Regions from separate parts of the Delftia sp. PE138 genome, predicted to be linked through region 1. Evidence: predicted binding sites of a transcription regulator. Region 1 holds the regulator's gene; each other region holds the start of a gene.

Region 1 (3,080 bases):
GGCCATGCCCCATCGTGAGTTGGTATTTATCCAACACATCTCGACCGATCAATCCGTAGATTGACACGTTGAAAAACGGGCGCGCAAGCACCTCCAGCGCAGGAACAGCCAGAGGTATTTCGCCTGGAGTGTGTATCTCAAAACTCACGTCGTAGGAGTCGCAAGGTGTGGGGTCGATGTGGGTCGTGGAGCCCACAACATCACGCGATCCCCGACGGGGGATGCCCAAGCTCCGCATGAGGTCCTCGTTGACCATCGTGGTGTCTGCCCCCGTGTCAATCAGGAACGGCACACGTATCGGAGCAGGAACAGCTTCACCGTGGCGTTGAAGCACCTTTGTACGAGGCGCGCTCACGCCGATGAGCACATCGAGAATTGCGCCAGAAGAACCGTACCTGCCAGCTATGTACGGCACGGTCCAAGGTCACGAGCGAAGTGGGCGACATCCTGGTCCTGAGCGACCTTCTTCACGAAGAAATCCTGCAGGCCGAACTTGTCATAGGCCCAGTCCAACGCGGCCTCATAGGAAGGAGAGTAGTGCACCGGGTCGGCGCCCTTGATGACGACATAGTCGCCTTCGTGGCCGCTCAGCATGGTTGGCAGCTTGGCTCTGTACGCAGACAGTTCAAGTTGGAATTCGCTCATAGCGAATCCATATCGAAGTATTTATTCATAACTTATCCCCAGCCTCCAGTTAGATATCCACATTGTTATCCACACGAAGTAATTCAAGCGTATCGAAAGAATTATCGGAAGGCAACTAGGAAAATATCATCGGGATGAAGAATCGGATTTTCCCGACATGGGAAAAAACAAAGAAAAACGCTCCGATGTTTGTAGCATCGAAGCGTTTGTGGATCTGGTAGGGCCTCCCAGAGTCGAACTGGGCACCAACGGATTATGAGTCCGCTGCTCTAACCAAGCATGAGCTAAGGCCCCTGATTCACCAGGGCAGCGCGGATGCACGCCATGGCAAACGGCTATTGTAGATCCTAACCTGCGCGGCTCAGCGCTTGTGGCTCAGCGCGTTGCTGACCAGCTTGGAGGTGATGTCCACGATCTGGATCATGCGGTCGTAGTGCATGCGGGTGGGCCCGATCACGCCCAGCGTGCCCACCACCTTGCCATCGAGCTCGTAGGGCGCGCTGACCACGGACAGCTCCTCGAAGGGCACGACCTGGCTTTCGCCCCCGATGTAGATGCGCACGCCTTCGGCCTGGCTGGAGAAATCCAGCAGCCTGAGGATCTGGGTCTTTTGCTCGAACAGGTCGAAGGCGCGGCGCAGATTGCCCATGTCGCTGGAGAAATCGCTGACCGACAGCAGGTTGCGCTCGCCCGCGATGACCACGTCCTCCTGGGCACTGGTCATGGCCTCCGTGCCCACATTGACGGCTGCCTGCATGAGGGTGGCCACCTCGCCGCGCAAAAGCTCGACCTCGCCCTTGAGGCGCTCGCGCACCACTTCCATGGCCAAGCCTGCGTAGTGGCTGTTGAGAAAGTTCGATGCCTCGATCAGCTGGGAGGCCGAGTAATCCACGTCGGTGAAGATGACGCGGTTTTGCACGTCACCGTCGGGCGAGACGATGATGACCAGAAAGCGCCGCTCCGACAGTCGCACGAATTCGATGTGCTTGAACACCGAGGTACGGCGAGGCACCAGCACCACGCCCACGAACTGGGAAAGGCTGGACAGCAGATTGGCGGCGTTGGCGATGACTTTCTGCGGCTGCTCGGGCACGAGCTCGGGCGTCACGATATCTGCACGGTCCGCCGTGAGCATGGTGTCCACGAACAGCCGGTAGCCCCGGGCGGTCGGAATGCGGCCGGCCGAGGTGTGCGGACTGATGATCAACCCCAGGTCTTCGAGGTCAGCCATCACATTGCGTATCGTGGCAGGCGACAATTCAAGCCCCGACGCACGCGACAGGGTCCGCGAGCCCACAGGCTGGCCGTCAGCGATGTAACGCTCGATCAGCGCTTTGAGCAACAACTTGGCACGTTCGTCGAGCATGTGATGATTTTAGTGATGTATGCCTTGAACACGGCCCGGGACAACCGGGCTTTTTTGTGCCTACACCACAGATCTACCGGTCAACGTACTCAGCATCGAAACGCTTCTTGGCAGCCATGTGCGCATTGGCACAAGGCAGGGTACCAGGATCAGCCCTGCAAGCCTCAGAAGGCTGAAAGTACCTACTCCAAGCCAGTCGGCGACGCTCCTCACGCAGCCGAGCAGCATCAGCGATGGCCCTTTGAGCTTCAGCACGCTCCCTATCAGTACGAGCACGCTCCTCACGCTCCTCATCACGCAATGTGCGCGCACGCTCAGCAGCGGCAGCAGCCTGCGCAGATTGCTTCTGCAAATAACTTGAAGCCTCACGCGCCGCAATCTCTACTCTCACCGCAAGTATTTGCTCGTACGCGAATACGGCCAACAAGCTACCAACGAAGACGCCAATAGCGATCTTTACAACGTCAAGCCAGGAAAATATTCCCGAGGGTTCCTCAGCGTACCGCCCCATCTCATCCCCCAACACCTAAGTGAAAAGCCCGATGATCCGGGCTTCTCCATCTTAGCGAGGACGAGGCAGCCAGCGGCCACGGCCCTCATAGCGATGGATAGCATCACGCAGACACGCCACGGACACACCCCACATTTCCGCTAGGTCAGACTGCTGATAGGCACCAGACCGCCACAGCCGCACGATAACCTCAACGTCCTCATCATCGATAGAGCGTTTGCGCCCCCAGGTCTTGCCCCGCGCCCGAGCTGCAGCTTGGCCAGCCATGACCCTTTCTCTAATCATTGACCTTTCGAGCTGGGCGACCGCGCCCAACACCTGAAAAGTAAATTCCCCGAAGGGACTAGACGTGTCCAGGGGTTCAGTGAGACTGCGGATGCCAGCCCCAACGGACTTGAGTCGCCGCTCAATTGCGAGCAGATCATGCAAGCTGCGGGCAATACGGTCCAATTTCCAGACTACCAGGGTATCGCCCTGTACGAGACTGGTCAGGGCCTCCTGCAGTTGAGGCCGAGGCCCGACGCCGGAGCTGGAGTCCGCAAACAATCTATGCACCCC
Region 2 (14,319 bases), on a different contig from region 1:
GCCTATGACGTTCAGCAGCAGGCTGAGCACCGGCACCGAGGCCAGCGACCAGAAACTGAAGTCGTGCACCACCATGGGCAGCAGGATGACGTTGCCCAGCATCAGCGCCTCGATGGGATGGAAGCTGTAGGTGGACCACGGCGTGGTGACGATGGAGCGGTGGTGGTCGCCATGAAAGCGCCCCAGCAGCCGCGTGTGCAGCAGGCGGTGGTTGATCCAGAAATGCACATCGTTCCAGATCAGCAGCACCACGACTTCGATGGCAATGCGCCATGGGCCTGCATCGGGCTCCAGCCGCGCCCACCCCAATTGCAGAAGGCCCCAGGGCACGATCATGCCGATGCCGAAGATCAGCACCGAATGCAGCGACTGGCGCCATTCGCGCTGCAACTGGTCGGGCTTGAGCGGGCGCGTGTCCAGCACGCGGCCCACGCCGCGCCGCTCCAGCCAGCGCGTGAGCGCCGACATGCCCCAGCCACCGGCCAGGTAGAGCACGCCAAAGAAGGCCAGACCCCAGGCCATGACCTGCCAGGCATTGAGTTCGGCAAAGGCTTGGGCTGCGGTCATGGGGGTGTCAAAGAGAGCACGTCACTGGGCGCATCATTGTGCGCGTATGCCCTGTTCGCGGATGATGCGGCCCAGCGTCGCCACGTCCTGGCGCATGCGCAGGGCCAGGCCTTCGGGCGAGCTGCCCACGGCCTGCCAGCCCTGGGCGGCCAGGCGCGCGCGCATCTCGGGCGAGCGCACGATCTCGCTCACGGCCTCGGCCAGCTTGTGCACATGGGCGGCGGGCATGGCCTTGGGCGCGGCCACGGCGTTCCAGATCTCCAGGTCGAAATCGCCCACGCCCAGCTCCTTGAGGCTGGGCAGGCCCGGCGCCAGCGGGCTGCGCGCGGCCGAGGTCACGGCCACGCCGCGCAGCTTGCCGGCCTGGACCTGGGCCATGGCCAGCGCGGGCGGCAGCATGGACAGCTGCAGGTCGCCGCCCTGGATGGCGTTGAACACCTGCGGGTAGCCGGGATAGGGAATGTGCTCGGGCCTGAGCGCGGAGCGGCTCTTGAGCAGCTCCATGCCCAGGTGGCCCACGGTGCCCACGCCGGGCGAGCCGTAGCTCCAGCGGCTGCCGGCCTGGGCAGCGGCCTCCAGGAAGGCCCGACCCTCGGGCGCGCCGGCCGGCGCCACCAGCACCAGGGGCGCCACGCCGATCAGGCTGACGGGCTGCAGGTCCTTGACGGGGTCGTAGCGCACTGCGGGGTTGAGCAGGCGGGCAATCGTCAGGTTGCCGTTGATCATCACGCTGAAGGTATGGCCATCGCGCGCACGGGCCACCTGCTCGCCTGCAATGTTGCCGCCTGCTCCCACCTTGTTCTCGACGATGACGGGCTGGCCCAGACGCTTTTCCAGCGGCTCGGCCAGGGCGCGCGCCGTGAGGTCGGGGGAGGAGCCCGCGGGAAAGCCCACGATCAGATGCAGGGGCCTGCTGGGCCACTGGTCGCCCGCCACGGCGGCGCAAGGCAGCAGGGCCGAAGCCAGGGCGGTGGCCAAGGCATTGGCGAAGAGGCGGCGTAGTGGCGAGATGGCGCGGGCGGGCATGGGTGCGTGGGGGCCGCAAAGGCTGCGGGCAATAAAAAACCCGGAGATTATCCGGGTTTGTCTTGAAGCGGCCTGTCAGCCCAGGCCTTCACGCTTTCAGGCGAATTCGGCCAGGGCCTTCTTCATCTTCTTCATGGCAGCCACCTCGATCTGGCGAATGCGCTCGGCGCTCACGCCATACACGGCGGCCAGCTCATGCAGCGTCATGCCGCCCGAGCCGTCATCGTTGACCTTGAGCCAGCGCTCCTCGACGATGCGGCGGCTGCGGTCGTCCAGCGAATCCAGCGCCATGGCAATGCCGTCGGTGGCCAGATGGTCACGCTGGCGCGACTCGATCATGGCCGTGGGCTCATGTGCGCCGTCGGCCAGATAGGCGATGGGGCCGAAGGCCTGCTCGCCATCATCGCTGGGCGAGGGGTCCAGCAGCACGTCGCCACCGGCCAGGCGCGTTTCCATCTCCATGACTTCTTCGCGCTTGACGTTGAGCTTCTCGGCCATGGCGTCGATCTCGCCGGAGGTCAGCGTGTCGCGCAGCATGGCGCCGTCCTCGGCCATGGCGGCGTCGGACTTCAGGCCCTGCTTCATGGAGCGCAGGTTGAAGAACAGCTTGCGCTGGGCCTTGGTCGTGGCGACCTTGACCATGCGCCAGTTCTTGAGGATGTACTCGTGGATCTCGGCCTTGATCCAGTGCATGGCGTAGCTCACCAGGCGCACGTTCTGATCGGGATCGAAGCGCTTGACGGCCTTCATCAGGCCCACGTTGCCTTCCTGGATCAGGTCGCCGTGCGGCAGGCCGTAACCCAGGTACTGACGCGAGATGGACACCACCAGGCGCAGGTGGGACATCACCAGACGCCCTGCGGCGTCCAGGTCACTGTGTTCCTTGAGCTTGCGGGCGTAGTCCTGCTCTTCCTCGAGGGTGAGCATGGGCAGGCGGTTGACCGCGGAAATGTAGGCATCCAGATTGCCCAGAGGCGGCACCAGGGCCCAGGGGTTAGCGGGCGCCAAGGTGGTCGCAATGGAGCCGGAGGCGTTTGTCATTGCAGAGTTCCTTTCTTCCATTCCTTCATATTAGCACTCGTTAGGATTGAGTGCTAAAGCCGAAGTTCCGCGGGTTTTTCAGTCGGTTGCAGAAATCTTCGGCACTGCAAAAGTCGCTTCTGGCTAGTCTGAGCGATTTTTGGAAACCCTGCTTGCCGGCGGGAGGCATGTGTCGGCCCCCGCCGGGTTTTGACCCCTTTGCGCCCGGCTCCGCCGGCGACCGGCACGAAAGATCCAGGTTCGTGCAGTCGCGGTGCCCAGCGGCTATTTGAACCGTGGCTGCACGATGATCTTCACCGCCGACTCGTTGTTGTGGATCAGCGTGTCAAAGCCCTGGGCCACCAGGTCATCGAGCTGGATGCGCTGGGTGATGAAGGGCTCGAGGTTGATCTTGCCCTCCTCGACCAGCTTGATGGTTTCCTGGTGGTCGTTGCAGTAGGCGATGGTGCCGCGCACGTCCAGCTCCTTCATGACCACGCTGTGCACGTTGATGGTGGCCGGATGGCTCCAGATGGACACGATCACCACCACGCCCGTGGCCTTCGTCGCGGCCACCAGCGTGTCCAGCACCTTGTTCACGCTGGTGCATTCGAACGACACATCCACGCCCTTGCCGCCGGTGAGCTTCATCACCTCGGCCACCACGTCCACCTCGGAGGGGTCCAGGATGTGATCGGCCACGCCCGATTCACGCGCCTTTTGCTTGCGCTTGGCACTGAGCTCGGTGATGACGACGGTCAGGCCCTTGGCCTTGAGGATGGCCGACAGCAGCAGGCCGATGGGGCCGGCGCCGCCCACCAGTGCGACATCGCCGGCCTTCGCTCCGCTGCGGGTGTAGGCATGGTGGCCCACGGACAGCGGCTCGATCAGCGCGGCCTGGTCCAGTGGAATGGCATCGGAGATGGGATGCACCCAGCGGCGCTTGACGGCAATCCGCTCGGACAGCCCGCCACCGCGCCCGCCCAGGCCGATGAAGTTCATGTCCTTGGACAGGTGGTAGTTGTCGCCCGGCCCCGTGGGCACATCGTCGGCCACGATGTAGGGCTCCACCACCACATGCTGGCCGACCTGGATATCGTCCACCCCTGCGCCCACGGCGTACACCACGCCCGAGAACTCATGCCCCATGGTGATGGGTGCGGACTCGCCCGAGATGGGATGTGGGTGGCCGCAGGGCGGGATGAAGATCGGCCCTTCCATGAACTCATGCAGATCCGTGCCGCAGATGCCGCACCAGGCCACTTCGATGCCCACGGTGCCGGGCTCCACCACGGGTTCGGGGATGTCCTCGATGCGGATGTCGCCCCGGTCGTGGAAACGTGCTGCTTTCATGATTGAACTTTCTGTTTTGCAAGGCTGGGTTGGCGGGCGGCACAGCCGCCCCATGGCGATTATTCGGCCTTACCGCAGGTGATGAACTTGCTGCAGGTCATAGACACGCACCGGCAGGCCTTCCTGCCGCGCCTTGAGCTGCAGCGCCAGGTACAGCGAGTAGTGGCGCGACTGGTGCAGGTTGCCGCCGTGGAACCACAGCGCCTCTTGCTGCGTGGGCTTCCACATGTTGCGCTGCTCGCCCTCCCACGGTCCCGGGTCCTTGGTGGTGTCCGAGCCCAGGCCCCAGACCTTGCCTACCTTGTCCGCCACCTCCTGGCTGATCAGGTCGGCCACCCAGCCGTTCATGGAGCCATAGCCGGTCGCGTAGACCACCAGGTCCGCCGGCAGCTCGGTGCCATCGGCCAGCACCACCGCGTTTTCCGACAGGTGGCTGATCTGCTTGCCCGCCTGCAGCTTGATGCTGCCGTCGATCACCAGATCGCAGGCCCCCACGTCGATGTAGTAGCCCGAGGCGCGGCGCAGGTACTTCATGAAAAGGCCCGAGTCGTCATCCCCGAAGTCCAGCATGAAGCCGGTCGCCTCCAGCTGGCGGTAGAACTGAGCGTCGCGCTCGCGGATGCGGTTGTACACCGGCACCTGGAAGTCGGCCATGATGCGGTAGGGCAGAGAGGCAAAGATCAGGTCCGCCTTCCTGGTCGTCACGCCGCTGGCCACGGCGCGCTCCGAGTACAGGTCGCCCAGGCCGATGTCCATCAGCGAATCGGAGCGCACGATGTGCGTGGACGAGCGCTGCACCATGGTCACATCGGCGCCGTGCTCCCACAGGGCCGCGCAGATGTCGTGGGCGGAATTGTTGGCGCCGATCACCACCACCTTCTTGCCCGCGTAGGCGTCCGGGCCATGGTGCTGGGACGAGTGCTGCTGCTCGCCCTTGAAGATGTCCTGGCCCTTGATCTTGGGCACATTCGCCTTGCCCGACATGCCGGTGGCGAACACCACATGCCTGGGGCGCAGCACCTGCGTCTCGCCATTGCGCTCCACGGTCACTTCCCATTCCTGCCGGACCTCATCGAAGCGGGCGTTCAGGCAGTTGGTGGACGGCCAGTAGTTGACCTCCATCACCTTGGTGTACATCTCCAGCCAGTCGCCGATCTTGTCCTTGGGCGCGAACACGGGCCAGTTGTCCGGGAAAGGCATGTACGGCAGGTGGTCGTACCAGACCGGGTCGTGCAGGCACAGCGATTTATAGCGGTTGCGCCACTGGTCGCCAGGGCGCGCCTGGCGGTCGATGACGATGTGCGATACCCCCAGCTGGCGCAGCCGCGCGCCCAGCGCAATGCCGCCCTGGCCGCCGCCGATGACGAGCACGAAAGGCTGCCTGTCGCGGCCCAGTTCCTGGGCTTCCTGCTGGCGGCGCTCCAGCCAGGTCTGGCGGCCACGCCGGATGCCGTGCTCGGCCCCCATCGGGCGGCGCGTGCCCATGGGTTCCTCATGGCCCTTGAGCTCCTGGGCGGCCGTCAGCAGCGTCCAGATGCGCCCGTCCCTGATACGGACATGGCCGCCGCCGCGCGCATGGCGCGTGTCGAGCACGATCCAGGCGGACACCACGCCATCGGCCTCCTCCACCGTCTCGCGCTCGTCCAGCGAAAGGCGCACGGGCGCAGCGGCGTCCAGCTGCGCGGCCAGCATGTCGGCGATCTGGCTGCGCCCTTCCATGGTCTTGATGTTCCAGGTCAGCAGCACCAGGTCGCGCCAGTAGCATTCGTCGGCGAACAGGCGGCTGGCGGCCGCGAAGTCGCGGTCTCCCAGGGCATGGTTGAGTTGGTCAAGCATCGCCTTGGCGCGGGCGTTGGGCGTCGTATCGGTCATGGTTGTCTCCTTGATGCGGTCATGCCCGCTGGTTTTTCTTCGGGCAGGCGCTCTTACGCAATCACCATGCCAGGCAGGCCCGGCGGCAGGATGCGCCAGGCAAATCAAGGGGTTGCCTGCGCGCCTCCGGTACAAACCCTGCGCCTTGCAACCCACTGCCCGGCATTGCCGCCCGCGACAGGTGGGGCAGCCCTGCGACACCTGTCGCACCAGGCGTGCTGCAGCGCAGCAGGGGCAGTGGGTAAGTCTTGATTGGCGCTGCGCCGCACAGGGCACAGAATCGTCTGCGGTACGTTCAAAGCCCGCATCGACTCCACGCCATGCCCCTGCAGTCCTACGCCTCGCACATCCAGGAAATCGAAGCCTTCGGCCTGGGCTACTCCCACCGCGGGCAGGAACGCGACCGCGCCGTGCTGCGCAGCTGGCGCCGCTGCATCGACTCCCACCGGCTCGACCCGGCGCATACCAGCGAAGCCCACATCGTCACCGAAGGCCAGCTGCGCGCGCACCGCGAGGAGTCCGAGCCGCTGATCCACATCGCCCGCCATGCGCTGGAGCGGCTGTACCAGCAGCTCAAGGGCCTGGACTACGTGCTGCTGCTGGCGGACCGGCATGGCGTGGCCGTGGACTTTCTGGGGCATGAGGCCGACAAGGGCGACCTGCGCCGCGCGGGCCTGTATCTGGGCGCGCAATGGCGCGAGGACCACTCGGGCACCTCGGCCGTGGGTGCCTGCCTTGAGACGGGCGAGGCGCTGACGGTGCACCAGAGCGACCATTTCGACTTCACCCACACCGGCCTGTCCTGCACGGCCGCGCCCATCTACGACATGCGCGGCGAACTCGCGGCGGTGCTGGACCTGTCGCTGCTGCGCTCACCTGCCGAGCGGGCCAGCCAGAACCTGGCGCTCAACCTCGTCATGGCCGCGGCGCGGCGCGTGGAGCAGGCCAACCTGATGGCGCAGTCCGGCCAGGACTGGGTGGTGCGCCTGGCCCAGTCGCCCGATTTCCTCGACGTCGATCCCGACGCCTCCATCAGCGTCGATGCACGTGGCCGCATCCGCGCCATGACCCACGCGGGCGCGCGGCTGTTGGCAGCGGCCGCGCAACTGGACTGGCGCCAGCGCAAGAGCCTCATCGGCCAGCCGCTGGAGCGTTTCTTCGACGTGGACCTGCGCCACCTGTCCGAGCTGCGCCGCAATCGCCCGGCGCAGGAGCGCATCATCCGCGCCCGCGACGGCAGCATCCTCTTCGCCCATGCCATGGAGCCGCAGCGCCGGACACGCCGCCTGCAAGCGCAGGCAAGGCCGGCGCAGCCCCCGCTGCCTGCTGCGCTGCAGGCGCTGGACACGGGTGATGCCGCACTGCAGACGCTGCTGCGCAAGGCCGCGCGGCTCGCACCTCAAGAGCTGCCCGTGCTGGTGCAGGGAGAGACCGGCGCGGGCAAGGAATACCTGGCCCGTGCGCTGCATGCATCCAGCGGCCGCAGCGGCGCCTTCATTGCCATCAACTGCGCAGCCATTCCCGAGGCACTGTTGGAGAGCGAGCTGTTCGGCTACCTGCCCGGCACCTGGACCGGCGGCGCCAGCAAGGGCCGCGAAGGGCTGATTGCTGCGGCACACGAGGGCACGCTGTTCCTTGACGAGATCGGCGATATGCCCCTGGCCCTGCAGGCCAAGCTGCTGCGGGTGCTGTCCGAATCCGAAATCACTCCCTTGGGGGCGCGCGCGCCACGGGCGGTGGCGGTGCGCTTCATCTCGGCCTCGCACCAGCCGCTGGCCGAGCTGGTGCGGCGTGGCAGCTTCCGGGAAGACCTGCTGTACCGCCTCAACGCGGCCGAGCTTCGCCTGCCTGCGCTGCGCCAGCGCAGCGACCTGCAGACCATTGCCGACCAGATGCTGGCCACCCTGGGCAGCCACCTGCACCTGGGCGACGCAGCCCGCGCCGTGCTGGCCGCGCACGCCTGGCCCGGCAACCTGCGCGAGCTGCACAACGCGCTGCGCTACGCCGCAGCCCTGTGCGGCCACGATGGCGACGGCACCATCGAGCCCGACCACCTGCCTGACCACCTGCACGATGCGCTGCACCGCGCCCCAGCGCGCACCGCCTTGGCTGGCAATGCCGGCGAGCCCGCCGCACAGGCGCTGGAACAGCTGCTTGCGCAATGCCAGGGCAATGTCTCCGAGGCGGCGCGCCAGCTCGGCGTCAGCCGCTCCACCATCCACCGGCGCATCCAGCAACTGCAGCTTGGCGTGCGGCATGCCCATTGGCGCGGGACATAGCACGGCCTTCGCCCCAGGGCCCATGCGATGTCCATGGCGGCTGGCCGCAGCGATCGGCCCGTCGGTCGCAGCGCAGGTCAGTCGCAGTGCAATTTCAGTCGCAGCGTGCGGTCATGCCGCCGTCCACGACAAGCTCGGTTCCCGTCACGAAGCGGGCCTCGTCGCTGGCCAGGTACAGGGCGGCACTGGCGGTATCGCGGCCATCGCCCATGAAGCCCAGCGGGATGCGCCTGACCCGCGAGGCCAGCAGCGTCTCCACATCGCCGCCTGTGCGCTGCCTGGCCAGCCGCGCTTGCACCATGGGGGTGTGCAGCTGGCCCGGCACCACCGTGTTCACGCGAATGCCGTCAGGCGCATGCTGCACGGCCACCACGCGGGACAGGTGGATCACGCCGGCCTTGCTGGCCGCATAGGCGACCTGCGCGCTGCCGGTCCAGCGCAGGCCCGAGGTGGACGCCACGTTGACGATGGCGCCGCTGCCGCGTTCGACCATGTGCGGGAGCACATGCTTGCAGGTCAGAAAGACGCTCTTGAGGTTGATGTCGATCTGGCTGTCCCAGTCCTGCTCGCTCAGCTGAATGGGGCCGCCGGCTGCGGAGCCGCCCACGTTGTTGATCAGGATGTCCGGGACGCCCCAGGCCTGCAGGCAGGTCTGGACCATGGCCTTGACGCTGGACGAGTCGGTGACATCGCAGATGCAGGTCGTGATGGACGCTGCCGCCTCGCCGGCCAGGGACAGCGTTTCGTCAAGCCGCGCCTGGTCACGGTCCACCGCCAGCACCTTCGCGCCTTCCTCCGCTAGGCGCACGGCCATGGCCCTGCCGTTGCCCCAGCCTGCTGCCACGCATCCGGCCCCCGTAACGATGGCTATCTTGGACTTGAACCTGCTCATTGGCTTTCCTCATGTGACACGGTGGAGCCGCTGTGGCAAGCGGCGATGCAGGCCAGTTTGCGATCGATGCCGGCAAAGTTAAACTGGATGGCGCCTATACCAGCTATGTTGAATACCTATGGATCTGCGCCAACTGGAGTACTTCGTCGCCGTGGTGGAGCACGGCAGCATCAGCCGCGCGGCCGTGGCGCTGAATTTGGCGCAGCCGAGCGTGAGCCGCCAGATCGCACTGCTGGAAGAGGAGCTGGGGCAGCGGCTGCTGGACAGGACAGGGCGCGGCGTGGCAGCAACCGCGGCCGGGGAGACACTGCTGTCGCATGCACGCACGATGCTCAACTCGGCCAGCCAGGCGCTGTCCGATCTCAAGGAAATGCATGCCGAGCCCGTCGGCAGCGTGGTCGTGGGCCTGCCCCACCGGGTGGCGGCAAGCCTGGCCGTGCCGCTGATACGGGAGTTCCGGCGCCGGCTGCCGCATGCACTGCTTTCGGTGGTGGAGGGGCTGAGCCTGTCCTTGCGTGAGGGAATGATTGCGGGCCGCATCGACCTGGGTCTGATGTTCGACCCCGCTCCGACGCCCCTGCTGTCCTACGAACCCCTGATGCGCGAGTCCATGCTGCTGGTGGCTCCCAAGGGCTACCGGTTGCCTTCGCGCATCGGCCTTTCGGCCCTGGCGGACTTTCCGCTGGTGCTGCCGGGCACCCATAACCCGATACGCAGCCTCGTGGACGCCGTCCTGCTGCCGCGCAAGATCCGGCTGAACGTGGTGGCCGAGGTGGGGGCCGTGCACACGGCGCTGTCCGTGGTGGAGGAGGGACTGGCTTGCTCCATTCTTCCGGACAGTGCGTTGAATCTGGCCGGTGCCCGCACTGGCATACAGTCTGCGCCCATCGGCCCGCCGGCCATACGCAACCAGCTCGTGCTGGCCATGCCCAGGGCGCGTCCCGCGAACCGGCTGATCGCGGAAACCGCCAAGTTGCTGCGCGAGCTTGACTTTCGCAAGGGCGCCCGCGCCGTGTAGGGCATGCCTCCCGGATCGGAAGCGGCAGGTCAGTCGATGCGGATGCCCGCTTCCCTGACGGCCTTGCCGATCTTGTTCAGGTCGTCAGCGATCAATTTCCGGAACTGCGCAGGACTGGACTTCGCGGGGACAAAGGACAGTTCGGCGAACCTGGATTTCAGCGACGGCGCCTCCACGGCCTTTGAAATTTCGGTGTTCAACCTGTGGGTGATGTCTGCGGGCAGGCCGGCCGGGCCCCAGATTCCGTACCAGGACAGGAGCTCGAACCCGGCAATGGTGCCCTCCGCCAGCGTCGGCACATCGGGCAGCGACGGGACGCGGGTCTTGCTGGTGACGGCAAGGGGCCGCAGACGGCCGGCCTGCACGAAGGGCATGACACCCGGCATGGGCGAGATGGCCGCGGAGACATGGCCGCCGATCACGTCCGTCAATTGGGGAACGGCACCCTTGTAGGCGACGATGTCCATCTGCAGGCCAAGGGCCCGGTTCAGCATCTCTTCGCTCAGGTGGCTGGTGGTACCCAGGCCGGAAGTCGCCCAGGTGTACTTGCCTGGATGGGCCCTGGCCAGTTGCACGAACTCTGCCACGGTCCTGACGGGCAACTCGTTGGTGACCGCCACGATCAGCGGCACGTACCCGATTTGCCCCACGGGCGTGAAGTCACGCTCGGCGTCATAGGTTTTCTTGGAACTGACCAGCGGCAGGTAGGCATGGCTGGAGGCATTGAAGATGAGCGTGTATCCGTCAGGCTTGGCCTTCTTGACCTGCAGGGTTCCCAACAGGCCGGAAGCCCCCGGAACGTTCTCGATCACGATGGCCTGGCCCAGCTGCCTTTGCAGTTGGTCGGCCACCAGGCGGCCCACGGTGTCGATCGAGCCACCCGGCGTGTACGGAATCACCATGCGGATCGGCTTGCCCGGATAGTCTTGCGCGCCCACCAGGGTGCAGGTGGCCCAGGCAGCACAGGTCATGGCGATCTTCCAGGTTTTCCTGATGGCGGCTGCGGGCGTGTGGATGGTCATCGTTGTCTCCTGAGCACTGTTTCTGTCCGGCGCATCCCCGAAGGGGCCGGGTGTCTTGCGGGCAAGGGCTGGCCTAGGCGGCGTACACGCGGCGCGTGAATGCCGCAATGGCGTCTGCCATGGCAAGGGGCTGCTCGGGCGCCAGGGCGTGGCCCGCGTCGGCAATCACCTGTTCCGTCACCCGCTCGCCCAGGCAGGACTTCATCACATGGGGGATCACGACCGCGTCATGTTCGGCCCGAAGGTCCAGTATGGGAACGGTCGTTCCTGCGCTGAAGTAGTCATCGACGGGCGTGACGCGCCGTGCATGGCCTTGCGCTTCATGGGCCTGGGCGTTCCACCCGTCCAGCCAGGCGCTGGGGTCATGTCCCGGGGCAAAGAAGGCGCGGCGCAGGCAGTCCAGGCGCTGCTCCCTGGACAGCCGTGCATCGCCCGCGCCGTCGATTGCGTCCCGCAGGCGGCCATACGGCATTTCGTCCGATCCCGGCGGCAGCTTGCCTGCCGAGGCGGCGGCCATGACGACGCCGCGCACCAGGTCCGGCCTGTCGGCCGCCAGCATGCGCGCCGGCTGGCTGCCCCAGGCATGACCCACGACCACGACAGGGCCGGTGGCTTCGTGGTCGATGACGGCCGCGACGTCGGCTGCGAAGTCATGCAGCGTCAGCCCCTGCATGGGGCCACGGCTTTGGCCTATGCCCCGAGGCTCGGGGCGCAGTACCCGCAGCCCTTGCGCCTGCAGATGGCGGGCAACGACGTCGTAGTCCCGGCCGGAACGGGCCAGCGATGGCAGCATGCAGACGACCGGCCCTGCGCCCTGGTCCGCATACTCGATTTGAATCTCGTCCTTCGCAGCCTGCGGGCGGTAGCGCACGAGCCGGCGAGTGACGCCGGTTGTCTCCAGATGGGTGTTTGTCATGCCGCCAGTCTGGGTTTCGGGCGCCATTGCGATAAGGCAATGCAGCCTATATCAGCTATGTTTTTTCCCTATGCAAAGCGGGCCGCCCGCAGGTGCGTGGAACGGCGGGCAAACCTCACCGTTTCTCCAGCAGGCTCTGAATCTGGCGGCCCAGCTGCAGCAACGCCGGGTGCAGCTCCTGCACGATGGCTGGCACAGGCTCCGTCGTGGACACGCTGCAGTTCAGGACATAGATGGCATCGGGTGTCACCAGCGGCGTGGCCAGTGCAACCACTTCCGGCTGCCACGATGCAGCGCAGAAGCCTTGGCTTTTCACGGACCTGATGGCCGCCTGGATCTGTTTTTCCAGGTCGCGCCATTGGGCGCCTCTCTTGAGCCTGAAGCTGTCGAACAGTGCCTTGCGCCTGGCAGGCGGCGCCACGGCAAGGTAGGCACGGCCCAGCGACGTCAGCTCCATGGGCACGCGCTGACCCGACACCACATGCCTGAGCACAATCCGGCGGTTGTAGCGGATCGATTCCAGATAGACCATCTCGTCCCTGTCGGGACAGGCCAGGCCCACGTTGATCCTGCGTGTCTCGGCGAGGGTGCGCATCAGGGGGGCCGCCATCGACAGCACTGTCGATCCGGTACGCATGGCGTGCGCCAGGCTCAGGACAGCGGGAGCCAGGCGAAAGGCGCGGCTTTGGTGATCGGCCTGCAGTATGCCGCAGCCCACCAGGGTCTGCGTCAGCCGGCTCACGGTGGCCTTGGACAGTCCGGTGCGTTCCACCAGGTCGCCGTTGCCCAGCAGTTCCGACCCGGGCCTGAACGCACGGAGTATTTCGATGCCTCTTTCCAGGGAGCGGTTGCTCGGGGACTGACCGGGCTTGTCATGGAGTATGGGGGATCGCCTGTGGGTCATGTTGCTGCCGCCTGCGGGAGGACCGGTTCATCCTCGGTTGAAAGCCTGGTTCTTGCTGCACAGGCGCGGGCGCCTGATGGCGTGGAGTATTCCACCGAAAGGATGGCAGATGAAAACGCAAGTCCTGGCGCGCTCGCTGTGCGGTTTCACTGGTTGGAACATGGGGGATCACAACTGCGGTGCGTTTCCCTAAGCTTTCACCAATCCGTCGCCAGCGTCATCGCAACGCTTGCGCATGGAACGGACCTCTGCCCATAGAACCAGGAGACACACCATGCTTCGTTTCGCCGCCCGCCGTTGCGCCAGGGCCATTGCGCTCATTGCCGTGCTCGCGACTGCCTGCAACGCAGTCTTTGCAGCCTTCCCGGAAAAGCCCGTGCGCCTCGTCGTGCCCTTCGCGCCCGGTGGCGGAACCGACCTGATCGCACGCACGCTGGGGGCCGAGATGGCCAAGGACCTGGGCCAGCCCGTCATCGTGGACAACAAGCCCGGTGCCGGCACGATCATCGGCACCGACAACGTTGCCAAGAGCGCGCCGGACGGCTACTCCGTGGTCGTGGCTTCCTTCGCGCACGCCGTCAATCCGGCGCTGCAGGCCAAGCTGCCGTACGGGAGCAACAAGGCCTTCGCGCCGGTGATCCTGATCGGCCGCGGCCCCAACGTGCTGGTGGTGCCCGCCGCCAGCCCGTACAAGACGGTGGCGGACGTGATGGCCGCCGCCAAGGCCAGTCCCGACAAGCTGACCTATGCCTCGCAGGGCGCAGGAACGTCGGCGCATCTGGCGGGTGAGCTGTTTGCCAACCTGGCCAAGGTCAGGATCACCCATGTGCCCTACCGTGGCGCAGGCCCGGCACTCACCGATCTGATGGGTGGCCAGGTGGACATGATGTTTGCCACCGCGGCGGCGGTATCCACCTTCATCGACAACGGCAAGCTGCGCGTGCTGGGTGTGACCACTGCCGAGCCGTCTGCGGCCTTCAAGGATGCGCCGCCCATCGCCGTCACTGTCCCGGGCTACCGCGTCGAGAGCTGGTACGGCCTGTACGTGCCGGCCGCCACGCCCGCTGCCGTGATCGAGCGCCTGAACACTGCGGCCCGCAAGGCGGCCCGTTCGCCGGACTTCGTTCGCAAGCTGGAACACGAAGGCCTGGTGGTCAATGCCGGGCCGGCGGCGGAACTGGACACCTATGTGCAGGCCGAGGAAAAGCGCTGGGCCCAGATCGTCAGGCAAAACAACATCCATCCCGATTGATCGCATTGCCCGCGATCGCCTTGAGAGCACGCCATGAACTACGAACTGATCCAACTGAATGTCGCCGATGCGGTGGCGACCGTGACCCTGAACCGCCCCGACAAGCGCAACGCCATGAGCGATGACATGCGCACCGAGTTCATCGATGCCCTGGAGCGCGTGGCGGCAGACAAGGCCATCAAGGCCCTGGTGCTGACA
Region 3 (14,319 bases), 320 kb from region 1:
GGCCGAGGCGCAAGGGCTCAGGGCCGATGTGCGGCGGCGTCGCGGGTTGCCATGGGCTCTTGTGTGGCAGCTACCCGTTGCAGTCGTTTGTCGCAGGCCTGTCGGTGTCGGCTTTGCCTCGGCAGCTGCCGCCCCCCGCCGCCGGGCGAACTCACGCTGCATGGCGCCAAGCAGTCCTTAGCCCCTGCGACAAGCGCTGGCCCAAATGGTGGGGCTACTCGAAGGCTAGGACATTCTCCGGGCGCTCGCCCCGTGCCAGTGATCGTCTCACCCCCACTCAAACTTGCAGTCCCGAAACACGGATGGACGGCCAGGCTCGCCATGACACCCTGACAGCTCTACCCTCGCAAACATCGCCATCAACGGCGGACAGCACATCCACTGATGCTGACGACGTTCACACGGGGCGCAGCTGAAATCATTTCAGAACTTCATAGACACCGCCACGCGCATATTCCGCGCCTCCCCGTAGTACGACGAGGTCGAAACCCCTTGGTACTTGCGGTCGAAGACGTTGTAGAGGTTGGCCGAGACCGTGAGCTTCGGATTGATGGCGTATTGCACCATCAGGTCGGCCACAGCATAGCTTTTCTGCTCGACACGGCTGACGTTGGGCAGGCCCAGGAAGGAGAGGTCGCTCCAGGTGCCGCTTTGCCAGCGCGCGCCGCCGCCCACGGTCAGGCCGTGGCCTATGTGAGGCAGGCGGTAGGTGGTGAACAGCTTGAGGGTGTTGCGCGGGATTTCGGGGTTCAGGCGGTTGCGCTCGGCGTCGCGCGCGATGTTGCGGGCAAAGCCGACGGAGGCGTTCCAGTGGCGGCGGATTTCGCCGGTCATCTCCACCTCGAAGCCACGCGTTTCGGCGCCCTTGACGGCACGGTAGGCCTGCTCGCCATTGGGCGCGTAGCTGCCCGTGATGGCCTGGGCCACGTTGTCCTGCAGCAGGCGGTAGACGGCGGCGCCCACCTGCAGGCGCTTGTCCAGCAGCTCGCCCTTGAGGCCCAGCTCGTAGCTGCGGCCCAGGAGGGGATCGAGCTTTTTGCCGTGGATGTCCAGGCTGCTCTGCGCCTGGAAAATATCGGTATAGCTGGCATAGGCCGACCAATCGCGGCCCACGTCCAGCACCAGGCCGGCGAAGGGCGTGAGCTTGCCGTTTTCGGCCATGGCGCTGCCGCTGGTCTCGCCGCTGGCGAAATCGGTGTAGCTGTCGCGACGCTTCCAGTTCGTGATGCGTGCGCCCGCGATGACGGACAGCCGGTCCGTGGGGCGCAGCTGCAGCGATCCGTAAGCACTGCTGCTGCGTTCCACGGCCGCGCTGCGGCCTAGTACCGGGTTGTCGGGCTGCACCGGCGTGCGGCCATCCCAGGTGAAGAGGTTGTCTATGGTGTTGTCCCAGCCAGGGAAGGCCCAGCGGCCATGCGAGCCGCTGTCGTTGCGCGTGCGCGCCACACTGGCGCCGAAGGCGGCCTGGTGCTGGCGTCCCAGCAGCTGGAAGGGACCGGAAGCCGTGAGATCCAGCGTGTCCTGCCGAGGCCGCCCCGTCCACCAGGCGGCCCACAGGCCGGCACCTGCGCCGGTGGTGCGGTCCACAGGCTGTTCATTGGTCCAGCCCGGAATCTCGTCATAGCTGCTGCGGTCGAGCGTGTAGATGGCCTTCAGGCGCCAGTCGCTGGCCATGCGGTGTTCGAGCGAGGCGAAGACGCTGCGGTAGTCCCGCCGTGCCGAGGCCCAGCGCGCGCCCGAGGACGCGGAGCGGCTCCAATCGATGCGCGTGCCATCCGTGTAGAAGAAAGGCCGGCCCCCACGGCCTACGCCAGAAGCGTCGTAGTCCTGCGCGGAAAAGCCCACGGTGGCCAGCGTGGACGGCGACAGGTCAGCCTCCACCACGCCGTACAGCGAGCGGCTGCGGTCCTGCTCGTAGTCGACCTTGGAATGGCGGTTCTGCGACACGGCCACGATGCGCCCGCGCACCGATCCGGAGGCGTTGAGCGGAGATGACAGATCCACCTCGGCACGTGCGAAATCCCAGGAGCCTGCCGTGAGCCTGGCGCTGCCCTGGAACTCGGCCGTGGGCAGCTTGCGCACCAGGTTGATGGTGGCGCCGGGCGTGCCCGCGCCGCTCATCAGCCCCGAGGCGCCGCGCACGACTTCGACGCGGTCGAACATGGCCATGTCGCTGGTCTGGAAGATGGCCGGGTAGTCGCTGAACAGGCGGTTGACGCCATCGACCTGGAAGTTCTTGATCTGAAAGCCCCGCGCGAAGAACTGGTTGGTGTCACCGCCCGTGGGACCGTACTGCGCATAGCTCAGGCCCGTGGTCTGGCGGGCGATGTCTTCCTGCAGCACGATGCCCTGGTCGTCCATGCGCTGGCGCGTGATCACGCTGACCGACTGCGGCGTCTCGCGCAGCGACAGGGACAGGCCCGTGGCGGCCCGCGATTCGCTGGCGGCGTAGGACTGCGTGCCCTCGGTGACGGCGCTGCGCTCGGCCTGGGCGGTGACGCGCACCTCGGCCAGCGTGGCCGCGCCGGTGGGCGTTCCCACGGCCAGGGACGGTCGCACCACAAAGCCGCCGCCCTCGCGCGGCAGGGCCTGCAGGCCCGTGCCGGCCAGCAGCGCGGACAGGGCCTGGTCCACGGTTCGATCACCCTGCACGCCGGGGCTGGTCCTGTCTGCGGTCTGGGCGGTGGAGAAGGACAGCAGGATGCCCGCCTGGGCGCCAAAGCGATTGAGCGTGGCGGTCAGCGGCCCGGCAGGAATGTCGTAGCGCTGCACTGCCTGGGCGTGGGGCTGTGCCTGTGCGTGGGCCTGCGCCGGGGCAAGCACCGCCACCAGCGGCAGTGCCAGAACGGCGGGGCGCAAGGCCTGCCGCAGTTGAAATGCCAGTCGTGTGGCGCGAAAAGTCGGGTGATGGCCCATGGTGTGCGTGTCCCTCGGTCCTGGATGGTTGGCAATGGAATGCGGGCGCAGAAAAAAGCGCTTCATCTCCATTGCCCCGCGAAACGCGAAAAGCGATCAGCCAGGATCGACAAGAGCCAGGAAATCAGGCCGGCTCGACCACCACCCAGTAGCGCGTGGCCGTGCGCAGGCGCACCGGCAGGGTGGCCAGCAGCATGGCCAGCACCTGGTCGGTGTCGGCCAGCGGATAGGTGCCGCTGACGGGCAGCTGCGCCACGGCGCCATCGCAGCCCAGGTGGCCGGGCCGGTAGCGCGACAGCTGGTCCAGGAACTCGGCCAGCGGCATGTCCTGGGCCACCAGCATGCCGCGCGTCCAGGCTGCCAGGGCCGGATCGGCGGGCCCGGCCGGCGTGGTGGCCTGAGCGTCAAACTGCGCCTGCTGGCCTGTTTGCAGCAGATGGAGGTGGCCGGGCCGTTCGCGGGGCGCGATCTCCGTGGCGCCTTCAAAGACCGCAACCCGGCTGGGCCCCTGGCCGCGCTGGCGCACGACGAAGCGCGTGCCCAGGGCACGTATGCGGCCATGGCGGGTTTCGACGAGCAAGGGCGGCGCACTATCCTTCAGGCCCTGGGCCGTGGCCACCTCGATGTCGCCGCCGCGCAGGCGCACCAGGCGCTGCTGCGGGCTGAAATCCAGGTCGACCGCGCTGTCGGCATTCATCTGCAGCTGGGTGCCGTCCGGCAGGCGCAGGCTGCGCCGCTGGGCCGTGCCCGTGCGCAGGTCCGCCCCCAGGCCGGCCAGCCAGTCGCCCGAGGATGCCGGACCTCTCCATGCCACGGCACCGGCACCCGCGCCCGTGAACAGCAGCACGGCCAGGCTGCGCACCGCCAAGCGCCGCCCGCGCCCGCGTGCCGTGCGCGCGGCCTGGGCCAGGGCCACGCTGGCCGGCGTACCGGACAGCGGCTGCAGGCGTGCGCCCATGGCCTCTATGCGCAGCCAGGCGCGCTCATGGTCGGGATGGGATTCGCGCCAGTGCTGCAGGCGCTGCACCAGCATCTCGCGCGTGCCGGCGCTGTGATCATCGGACTGCAGCTCCACCAGCCATTCGGCGGCCTGCTCGCGCACCGCAAGAGGAATGGGCAGGCTCATGCGCCGTCGTCGTCCAGAAAGCAGACTTGCACCACGGCCCGCGCGATATGGCGGCGCACGGTGGGCACGGAAAGGCCCAGTTCAGCCGCGATGTCGGCCTGCCTCATGCCGTCGATCTGCGACAGCAAAAAGGCCTGGCGCACGGGCAGTGGGAGCAGGGCCAGCAGGCGGTCCACCTCGACCAGGGTCTGCAGCACGATGGCGCGGTGCTCGGGGGACTGGGCCACGGCCTCGGGCATGAGGGCCAGGGCGTCCAGATAGGCCTGCTCCACGCAGCGCTTGCGGTAGAGGCTGGCGGCCAGACCCTGGGCAATGGTCATCAGCAGGGCACGCGGTTCGCGAATGGCCTGGATCTCGGCGCCGCTGCGGCCCAGCAGGCGCACATAGGTGTCCTGGGTCAGATCGGCCGCATCAAAGGCATTGCCCAGGCGCTTGCGCAGCCAGCCCAGCAGCCAGCCGTGGTGGTCGGAGTAGAGAGTGGCGACATCGGGAACAAGGGCGCGGTCGGCGGCGGGCATGGGAAAGCGGCACGAGTGAAGCAGGAGGAAAGGCACCGGGGCAATATGCAGCGGCAAACAAGAATGCTTCTTATTTTCATTGTATCCAAATCCTACATCGTCATTGCACCAACCTGCGCACCAACGCCTGAGTGCGGACGCTCGGCGCGAGCACCATCGTGGGCTGATTCCACCTTCGTTGAAACCAGTCGGAGCGACGGCATTGAGTCGACAGGAATCAGCGGTGCAGCGCGAAATGGGGCCTTCGAGGCGAGGCACGGCGCACCGAAGAATCGACTGGCCACTTCCAAACGGTGAAGCGGTCGTCCAACAATGGAAGCCTTCAACGGCAGGTGTTGGTCGTCCCTGTCACTCTCGCTTTGCACAGTGAAGGGCGTAGATCAGCCTGAGGCCATCGTTAGAAAGTCTGCAGTTGCCAACTGCTCCGCAGCGATTGCTGCTGCTCACGGCCACCTCGTGACCTATCAGTTGCAGCCACATGGTGGTCATCCAAGCTTCAGGGCTGGCGGCATCGCCAGATGCTTCGCTCCTCATCCGCGCCTGATCAAGGACAGTCACTCTGCACGGCTGGCTGATCTTGGGTGCGCTCAGCACCACGGCCAGGGCGCCTTCGATGCGACGTTAGGTCACAGCCCGCAAGGCTGCATGGTAATTCAGCGACAGCCTTTCGCCGGAAGTTCTGTGTGCTCCTGCAGGCCGCGCTTCGCCGCTGGCCAGCGCGGGCGCGCCCCGAAAAAACTAAAGATCAGTGGCGTTCCGCACTCCGCGCCGGATGTGCCGTCTTGCGGCACATCCGGCCCTACCCCTTGAAACCTGGCCGAATTGCCTTATTATTAGCACTCGTTGGGTATGAGTGCTAACAATCCTCTGTCCCACATTGCTTCGAATGCCGGCCCGCCGGGCCGGCAAGTCTTTGTTTCAACTTTGTTGATGATTTAGGAGTTGGTATGAACCTGCGTCCCCTGCACGATCGCGTGATCGTCAAGCGCCTCGAAAACGAAACCAAGACGGCTTCGGGCATCGTGATCCCCGACAACGCCGCCGAGAAGCCCGACCAGGGCGAAGTGCTGGCAGTGGGTCCCGGCAAGAAGAACGACAAGGGTGAAGTGATCGCCCTGAACGTGAAGGTCGGCGACCGCGTTCTGTTCGGCAAGTACAGCGGCCAGACCGTCAAGGTCCATGGCGACGAACTGCTGGTGATGAAGGAAGACGACCTGTTCGCGGTCGTCGAAAAGTAATCCACGCGCTTCGAAACCGCACTTTCCAACTGAATCCGGAGAATTGAAATGGCAGCAAAAGACGTAGTTTTCGGCGGCGAAGCACGCGCTCGCATGGTTGAAGGCGTGAACATCCTGGCCAACGCGGTCAAGGTCACGCTGGGCCCCAAGGGCCGCAACGTGGTGCTGGAGCGCTCCTTCGGCGCCCCCACCGTGACCAAGGACGGCGTGTCGGTCGCCAAGGAAGTGGAACTCAAGGACAAGCTGCAGAACATGGGCGCCCAGCTCGTGAAGGAAGTGGCCTCCAAGACCAACGACATCGCCGGTGACGGCACGACCACCGCCACCGTGCTGGCACAGGCCATCGTCCGCGAAGGCATCAAGTACGTGGCCGCCGGCCTGAACCCCATGGACCTCAAGCGCGGCATCGACAAGGCTGTCGCCGCCCTGGTGGAAGAGCTGAAGAAGCAATCCAAGGCCACCACCACCTCCAAGGAAATCGCCCAGGTCGGCTCGATCTCCGCCAACTCCGACGAATCCGTGGGCAGCATCATTGCCGAAGCCATGGACAAGGTCGGCAAGGAAGGCGTGATCACCGTTGAAGAAGGCAAGTCGCTGGCCAACGAACTCGACGTCGTCGAGGGCATGCAGTTCGACCGCGGCTACCTGTCGCCCTACTTCATCAACAATCCCGAAAAGCAGGTTGCCCTGCTGGACAACCCCTTCGTGCTGCTGTTCGACAAGAAGATCAGCAACATCCGCGACCTGCTGCCCACGCTGGAAGCCGTGGCAAAGGCCGGCCGTCCCCTGCTGATCATTGCAGAAGACGTCGAAGGCGAAGCCCTGGCAACGCTGGTGGTCAACACCATCCGCGGCATCCTGAAGGTTGTGGCTGTCAAGGCTCCTGGATTCGGCGACCGCCGCAAGGCCATGCTGGAAGACATCGCCATCCTGACGGGCGGCAAGGTCATCGCTGAAGAAGTGGGCCTGGCGCTGGACAAGGTGACCCTGGAAGACCTGGGCCAGGCAGTGCGCATCGAAATCGGCAAGGAAAACACCACCATCATCGACGGTGCTGGCCAAGCTGCTGAAATCGAAGCCCGCGTCAAGCAGATCCGCATCCAGATCGAAGAAGCCACCAGCGACTACGACCGCGAAAAGCTGCAAGAGCGCGTGGCCAAGCTGGCCGGCGGCGTGGCCGTGATCAAGGTCGGCGCTGCCACCGAAGTCGAGATGAAGGAAAAGAAGGCCCGCGTTGAAGACGCCCTGCACGCTACCCGCGCTGCTGTGGAAGAAGGCATCGTGGCCGGCGGCGGCGTGGCTCTGCTGCGTGCCAAGCAAGCCGTGGGCGAACTGAAGACCGGCGACGCCGAGCAGGACGCCGGCATCAAGCTGATCATGAAGGCCATCGAAGCGCCCCTGCGCGAAATCGTGGCCAACGCCGGTGGCGAGCCCTCGGTGGTGGTCAACGCCGTGCTGAACGGCTCGGGCAACTACGGCTTCAACGCCGCCAACGACACCTACGGCGACATGCTGGAAATGGGTATCCTGGACCCGACCAAGGTGACGCGTACGGCCCTGCAGAACGCCGCTTCCGTGGCATCGCTGCTGCTGACGACCGAAGCCATGATCGCCGAGTCCCCCAAGGCTGAAGGCGCCCCCGCCATGCCCGACATGGGCGGCATGGGTGGCATGGGCGGCATGGGCATGTAATTGCCCGCCGCAACCGGGCAGGCCTTGCGCCATACCCGGTTTGCCCCGCAAGAAAAAGGCCGCCCTCGGGCGGCCTTTTTCATTGCATGAACGCTGTTGCCGATGTCCTCAGGACACGGCCTGGCCCCAGGCCCGGCCCAGGCGCGCCACGGCCTCGGTGATCTGGGGCACGGTGGGCGCCGCATACGACAGGCGCATGCACAGGCCGGCCTGCTGCGCCGCCTCGGCCGGGAAGAAGGCCTTGCCTGGCACATAGAGCACGCCCTGCTCCACAGCGGCCGTGAACAGCGCCCGGGCCAGGGCCTCGGGCTCGCCCGCATGCCGTTGTGGCGGCAGCAGCTGCGCCCAGACGAACATGCCGCCCGCAGGCCGCACGAAGCGGATCTGCTCGCCCAGGGCCGACTGCATGCCCGAGCACAGCGCATCCATGCGCGCCGCGTACTCGGCGCAGGCCTGGGCCAGCTGGGGCGCATAGCGGCCCGAGCGCAGATAGTGCGCGGCGATCATCTGCGCCAGCGGCGAGGTGCACAGATCGGCCGTCTGCTTGGCGATGGTGCAGCGGCGCAGCAATTGGGCGTCGGCCAGCATCCAGCCGATGCGCAGCGCAGGCGCCACGGTCTTGGACAGGCTGGACAGGTAGACCACGGGATTGGCCTGGGCGCCGCACAGCGCCAGGCCCGTTTCGTAGATCGACGGTTCGCGCTGGCCGGTAAAGCGCAGCTCGCCATAGGGGTCGTCCTCGACGATGACAAAGCCATGCTCGCGTGCCAGCGCCACCAGGGCCGTGCGCCGCGCCGCGGGCAGCAGGGTGCCGCCCGGGTTGGAGAAGTTGGGCACGGTATAGAGCAGCTTGGGGGCACGCGCATGGGGCCACTGCGCCAGCAGGCGGGCCAGGGCCTCGGTGTCCAGGCCCTGCTCGTCCGTGGGCACGGCAACGACCTGTGCCTGGGCCAGCTTCAGGGTCTGCAGCGTGGCCGGGTAGGCAGGCACCTCGACCAGCACCGGATCGCCAGGCTCCACCAGCACCTTGACCAGCAGGTCGAAGGCCTGTTGCGAGCCCGTGGTCACGATCATGTCGGCCGGCGTGCAGGCAATGCCGCGCGTGGCGCACAGCGCGGCCAGGGCTTCGCGCAGCGGCAGCTGGCCTTCGCTGGCGCCGTACTGCAGGCTGGCGGCAGCGTCCTGCTGCAAAGCGGCCATCGCGGCCTGTTGCAGGCCTTCGGCATCGAACAGGCTGGGCGAGGGATAGCCGCCCGCCAGCGAGAGCATGCCAGGGCGGCTCAGATAGGGAAACAGCTCGCGTATGGGCGAGCCTTCGGGGTGCGCGAACAGCGGGTTGAACAGATGGGCGGTGGGCGACTGAATGCCCAGGTCTGCAGTGCTCATGAAGGCCTCTTGCGGCTTTGCAAAAAACAAAGGGGATACAGGGTGGATGCCGGCCAAAGCCGGCATCCAGGCAGCCGGTCAGGCCACAGCCTGGGCGGCCTGGGTGCGCAGCGCGCTGCGCAGCTGGTCAATGGAGCGCTGCTGCGCCTGCTCGTACAGCGCGATCTCGTCATGCACGCGGGCACCCAGGTCGGCCTCGAAGGCTTGCTGGGCCGCATGGGCCGCGTACTGCTTTTGCTCTTCGCCGCCCAGGTTGGACTGGAAGATGCCGGCCGCGCTCACGGGCAGGAAGTCCTCGTAGACGATGGGCTCGGCCTGGGCCAGGCCACGGGCGATCAGGGCGTCCAGGTCCGAGGCGGCGGCCGCGGCGGCCTCGCCTGCGGCCAGGGCGGCTCCCTCGTCGCTCAGCGTGAAGCGGTAGAAGGCCAGGTCCTGGCGGCGCAGCTGCTCATGCGTGTCGGGGAAAGCCTCGAAGACCTGGGCCAGGCGGCTGCCGTAGTCGGGTGCGGCACTGCCCGCGCTGCCCATGTCGCGCACCTGGGCCAGCAGCTGGTCGTAAAGCGCGCGGCCCTTGCGCGTGAGCGCCACGCCGCGCTGCTCGATCTCGCCGAAGCGCGCCGTGTGCGAGCCTGCGCCCGTGGCATCGCCGGCAAAACGCACGGTCTCCTTGAGCGCCTTGAAGCTGGTCTGGCGCAGCAGGATGGGGCAGGCGCGGCGCGGCGGGCCTTCGACCACGTCCTTGGCATCCATGCCGCGTGCGGGCATGGCGGCCTGGGCCGCGTCGATGTCCAGGGTGCGCGGCGTCAGGTGGTTGATGTGCGGGCCCTTGAAGCAGACCACGTCGGCGATCAGGCGGTGGGCCTTGTGCAGCGCGTCATAGGTGGCGCCGTCCACGGTGGATTCGCTGTGCCAGCGGAAGGTCTCCAGCGCCTCGCCGACGAATTCATCGGCCTCGGCATCGGTGAGGCCGCCGTTGGCCTCGGACTGGGCGATCAGCGCCAGCGCGCGCTCGGTGAAGATGTTGCGGCGCGCCAGGATGGCGGCAGCCTGGGCGCGCAGCGCCTCGTCGGCGATCAGGTCCAGGCGCAGCAGCGAGGTGAAGACGCGGAAAGGGTTGGCCAGCAGCGCGGCATCGCTGACGGGACGGAAGGCCGTGGAGTGCACGGGCACGCCGGCCACCGACAGGTCGTAGTAGCCCACGGGCTCCATGCCCATGATGGCGAACAGGCGGCGCAGCATGGACAGCTCGGCGGCCGTGCCCACGCGGATGGCGCCGTGGCGCTCCACGCCCAGGCGGGCCAGCTCGCCACTGCGCTGCATCCGGGCCAGCAGCTCAGGCTCGGCCTGCAGCGTGCGCTGGTTGATGTCGGCCACGAGTTCGATCAGCGTGCCGTACTGGGGCACTTCATCGCGGTACATCTCGGACATGGCGCTGGAAAAGCGCGCGCGGATCTCGTCGGAAGGCACGAAGGCGTTGGCGGACGTAGAGGACATGGTGCTTGTGGGGACTGATGGTGGGGCCGCAGATCAGCCTGCGGCATGGTGAATTCCTGGCACGCATGCTAGGTCTGCGCCTTGAGCCTGGTCAAACGATAATCGGGCCCATAGGTCATTCCCAAACAGAATGGCCCCTCCCACGATTGCCCCACCGCTCCCTGCCATGCTGCTGTCCCGCCGTTTCCTGCCTCCCATGTCCCTGCTGTGCGCCTTCGAGGCAGCGGCCCGGCACCAGAGCTTCACGGCAGCTGCGGCCGAGCTGCACCTGACGCAAAGCGCCGTCAGCCGCCAGATCCGAGCGCTGGAGGAGCGGCTGGAGGCAGAACTCTTTGTGCGCGAGCGCCAGACCGTGCGCCTGAGCCCGGCCGGCCAGGCCTATGCGCAGGAAATCCGGGGCGCGCTGATGCGCATCTCCACGGCCACGCTGGGCTTTCGGGCCAACCCGCGCGGCGGCAGCCTGAACCTGGCCATCCTCCCCACCTTCGGCACGCGCTGGCTGGCGCCGCGCCTGCCGCAGTTCTTCAGCGCCCACCCGGGCATCACCATCAACCTGACGACGCGGCTGTCCCAGTTCGACTTCCAGCTCGAAGCCGTGGACGCCGCCATCCATTTCGGCCTGCCGCACTGGCCGGGCGCCGAGCTGGCCTTTCTGATGAGCGAGACCGTGGTGCCTGCCTGCAGCCCCGCCCTGCTGGCCCAGCATGGCTTTGCCCAGCCCCAGGACCTGCTGCAGGCGCCGCTGCTGCACCTGGCATCGCGCCCCGATGCCTGGCAGCGCTGGCTGTCCGTGCACCACGCGCCCATGGCCGAGGGCCAAGGCATGCTGTTCGACCAGTTCGCCACCGCCGCCCAGGCCGCCATCGCCGGCGTGGGCGTGGCCTTGCTGCCGCGTTTTCTGATCGAGCGCGAACTCGCACAGGGCGATCTGGTGCGTGCCCTGCCCCATCTGCCCGAGATGGAAAGCGCCGAGCGCTACTACCTGGCCTGGCCCACGAGCCGCGGCAACTACCCGCCGCTGCAAAGCCTGCGCGAGTGGCTGCAGCAGGCGGCCCAGGATTTCATGCGGGACGGCCCGCAGCCCTGACGCCCGCAGCGCCTGCCACCAGCGCCTGCAGCGCGGCCACCGGAAGCTGCCCGGCCAGGCCGATGGCCACGATGGCGGGCACCTGCTGCTGCTGCACGGGCGCTGATGCGGCACGCAGCCGGCCGCTGCTCCCGGCAAACTGAAGCTCGCTCCACTGGCCCGCCCCGGTCTGCACCACGCCCTTGAGCCGCAGCACGCCAGCCGGCATGGCCTGCAGCCACGCCTGCAGGGCCGTCTCGCACAGCCCCCCGGGCGGCTGGCAGGACCAGGTCTCGAACTGCCGGCCATGCATGGGGCGCGCAGTGCCAGTACCCCATGAGACCTCCCGCACACCACGCAGGAGGGCTGCGCCGCTGAGCAGTTGCACGGGCACCCGGGCTTCGTGCACATCGCAGCGTTGCGCGGCTGGCGCGTGGCTGGCTATCCAGCCGTGCACGCGCTCCAGGGTCCGGGTATCGGCCAGATCGGTCTTGTTGACGATGACCAGATCAGCCCGGGCCACCTGGCGCTGCAGCGTGTCGGCCAGCAGCGGATCGGCGGCCTGCGAGAGCAAGGTGCCGGCATCCAGCACCACGATGACTCCATCGAGCGCCAGACCCGGATCGGCCAGGCCCAATTGGGCGATGCGCCAGGGGTCGGAGACGCCGCTGGCCTCGACCACCACGGCGTCGAAGCGCTCGCGCTGCTGCAGCACGCCGATCAGGGCCATGGACAGGTCATCGCCGATCTGGCAGCACACGCAGCCATTGGTCAGCGCGATGGTGTCGCCGCTGTGGTCCTTGATCAGGCCTGCATCGATGTTGAGCGCGCCGAAGTCGTTGACCAGCACGGCCAGCCGCTGGCCATCCGCATGGCGCAGCCAGTGGTTGAGCAGCGTGGTCTTGCCGGCGCCCAGGAAGCCGCCGATGACCGTGAACGGCAACCGCTGTCCCATGTCATGCCGCCTTGAAGACGCGCCCCGACAGCACCGTGCCCCAGACCCTGAGGTCCTTGAGCACCATGGGGTCCAGGGACAGCGGATCGTCCTCCAGCACGCAGAAGTCGGCGCGCTTGCCGCATTCGATGCTGCCGATCTCGTGGTCCAGCTTCAGTGTCCAGGCCGCGCCCAGCGTGACGGCATGCAGGGCCTGGGCCACGGTCAGGCGCTCGGCCGCGCCCAGCACGCGGCCCTTGGGCGTGAGCCGGTGGACCGCGCACCAGGCGGTGAACAGCGGCCCCAGCGGCGTGACGGGCGCATCCGAGTGAATGGCCAGCGGCACACCGGCGGCCAGCGCGCTGGCGCAGGCATCGAGCCGCATGGCCCGGTCCGGCCCCATGGTCATCTCGTAGTGCTGGTCGCCCCAGTACCAGAGGTGGTTGGCGAACAGGTTGGCGCACAGGCCCAGCGCCGCCATGCGGCGAAACAGCGGCGCATCGATCATCTGGCCATGCTGCAGCGTATGGCGATGGTCGGGCCGGGGGGCGCGGGCCAGCACGCGGCCTATGGCGTCGATGGCGGCTTCGCTGGCCTCGTCGCCATTGGTGTGCGTATGAATGAGCAGGCCTGCGCGGTGGTAGGTCTCGAAATCGGCCTCGTACTGCGCGGGCGCGGTGACCCAGATGCCGTTGGGCGCGCCGTTGTAGTGACCGGGCCAGCGCAGGCGGGCCGAAAAGCCCTGGATGGAGCCGTCCAGCATCATCTTGACCAGGCCGTAGCGCAGCCGGTCGGTGTTGCGCGCCATGAGCGCGCGCACATGCCCGGCACCGGCCTCGGCGCCATGCGTGCCGTGAAACGCCTGGAAGGCCGGCAGGATACGGATGGGCACCTGGTCGTCGGCCAGCGCGGCCTCAAGCACGCGGCAGTCCTGCTCGCCCAGCCTGTTGACCAGGTCGGTGGCCGTGGTCACGCCCTGGCGGCAGGCCAGGCGGGCGAAGGAGCGCACGCCCGCCTCGGTCATGGGCGCCAGCAGCCCGGCGTTGCCGATCTTGCGCAGCACCAGGAACATGGCGGCCGGCTCCTGCAGCTCGCCCGTGGGCTCGCCGGCCAGGGCGTGGCCGGGTGCAAAGCGCACCACGCCCTCGACCTCGTTGTCGCGCGTGATCTCGGCCAGGCGCAGCATGGCGCTGTTGACATTCATCAAATGGCCGTTGGCGTGCGAGATCACGACGGGACGGCCTGCGGCGGCCCGGTCCAGGTGCTCCACCGTCATGCGCTCGCCGCCGAAGTAGATGGGATCGAACCCCCAGGCGATCAGCGGCTGGCCGGCCGGCAGGCCCTGCGCATCCATGCGCGCCGCCACCTCGGCCAGGCGGTCCACCACGGCATCCATGGAGCGCAGGCCGGGCCAGGTCTTGCCATCGGGGTCTCGCCGGTCGAACCAGCCCGTGTATGTCCAATCCCACATGCTGCCTTCCTTGAGGTGGCAGTGGCCCTCCACCAGGCCGGGCAGCAGCACCTGGTCGGCAAAGCGCTCGTCGACGCGGCACTCGCCCCAGGCCGTGCAGCGCGCGAGGTCCCCGACCGCGAGGATGCGCCCGTCGCGCACGGCCACGTGCGTGGCCTCGGGCTGCATGGGGTTCATGGTGATGATCTTGCGGGCGGCGTAGACAGTGATGCTCATGGTGGCGGGTGCTCCGGGTTCACAGGGCCAGCGGCGCGCGCGGCACGCCATCGATGTGGTCCACGCGGATGCAGCGCACCCAGTGGCCGGGGGCGGCTTCGCGCAGCGGTGGCACCTCGGCCGAGCACGCAGGCACGGCCACGGGACAGCGCCCGGCGAAGCGGCAGCCCGCAGGCGGGTCGATGGGACTGGGCGGATCGCCGGCCAGCCGGATGCGCCGCGCCGCGCGCTCGCGCCCGCCGCGCACCGTGGGCACGGCCGA

What was found. The regulator HrcA, encoded in region 1, represses chaperone genes, less so after heat shock. The targets are predictions, from matches to a motif close to TTAGCACTCNNNNNNNNNGAGTGCTAA.
Region 2: a site for HrcA is predicted at 2,665-2,691, ahead of rpoH (RNA polymerase sigma factor RpoH). Genes of this name have one in related genera too.
Region 3: a site for HrcA is predicted at 5,394-5,420, ahead of groES (co-chaperone GroES). Genes of this name have one in related genera too.

Annotation. Positions count from the first base shown of each region.
Region 1 covers NZ_JABEPN010000001.1:674,013-677,092, reverse strand. Annotated here, with positions in the region: gene HFGMBDPB_RS29995 (aspartyl protease family protein) at 1-292, opposite strand, end outside; gene HFGMBDPB_RS02990 (hypothetical protein) at 403-645, opposite strand; tRNA gene HFGMBDPB_RS02985 (tRNA-Ile) at 861-939, opposite strand; gene hrcA (heat-inducible transcriptional repressor HrcA) at 1,007-2,011, opposite strand; gene HFGMBDPB_RS02975 (recombinase family protein) at 2,574-3,080, opposite strand, start outside.
Region 2 covers NZ_JABEPN010000008.1:261,816-276,134, reverse strand. Annotated here, with positions in the region: gene HFGMBDPB_RS24480 (sterol desaturase family protein) at 1-567, opposite strand, end outside; gene HFGMBDPB_RS24475 (Bug family tripartite tricarboxylate transporter substrate binding protein) at 601-1,593, opposite strand; gene rpoH (RNA polymerase sigma factor RpoH) at 1,690-2,634, opposite strand; gene HFGMBDPB_RS24465 (2,3-butanediol dehydrogenase) at 2,899-3,966, opposite strand; gene HFGMBDPB_RS24460 (NAD(P)/FAD-dependent oxidoreductase) at 4,036-5,838, opposite strand; gene HFGMBDPB_RS24455 (sigma-54-dependent Fis family transcriptional regulator) at 6,159-8,117, shown strand; gene HFGMBDPB_RS24450 (SDR family NAD(P)-dependent oxidoreductase) at 8,212-9,009, opposite strand; gene HFGMBDPB_RS24445 (LysR family transcriptional regulator) at 9,128-10,027, shown strand; gene HFGMBDPB_RS24440 (Bug family tripartite tricarboxylate transporter substrate binding protein) at 10,057-11,049, opposite strand; gene HFGMBDPB_RS24435 (alpha/beta fold hydrolase) at 11,123-11,965, opposite strand; gene HFGMBDPB_RS24430 (IclR family transcriptional regulator) at 12,081-12,869, opposite strand; gene HFGMBDPB_RS24425 (tripartite tricarboxylate transporter substrate binding protein) at 13,144-14,121, shown strand; gene HFGMBDPB_RS24420 (enoyl-CoA hydratase/isomerase family protein) at 14,155-14,319, shown strand, end outside.
Region 3 covers NZ_JABEPN010000001.1:351,118-365,436, reverse strand. Annotated here, with positions in the region: gene HFGMBDPB_RS01595 (TonB-dependent siderophore receptor) at 424-2,859, opposite strand; gene HFGMBDPB_RS01590 (FecR domain-containing protein) at 3,041-4,042, opposite strand; gene HFGMBDPB_RS01585 (sigma-70 family RNA polymerase sigma factor) at 4,039-4,560, opposite strand; gene groES (co-chaperone GroES) at 5,508-5,798, shown strand; gene groL (chaperonin GroEL) at 5,847-7,490, shown strand; gene HFGMBDPB_RS01570 (aminotransferase-like domain-containing protein) at 7,599-8,876, opposite strand; gene hglS (2-oxoadipate dioxygenase/decarboxylase HglS) at 8,955-10,370, opposite strand; gene HFGMBDPB_RS01560 (LysR family transcriptional regulator) at 10,537-11,457, shown strand; gene HFGMBDPB_RS01555 (CobW family GTP-binding protein) at 11,432-12,391, opposite strand; gene HFGMBDPB_RS01550 (amidohydrolase) at 12,393-14,057, opposite strand; gene HFGMBDPB_RS01545 (ABC transporter ATP-binding protein) at 14,077-14,319, opposite strand, start outside.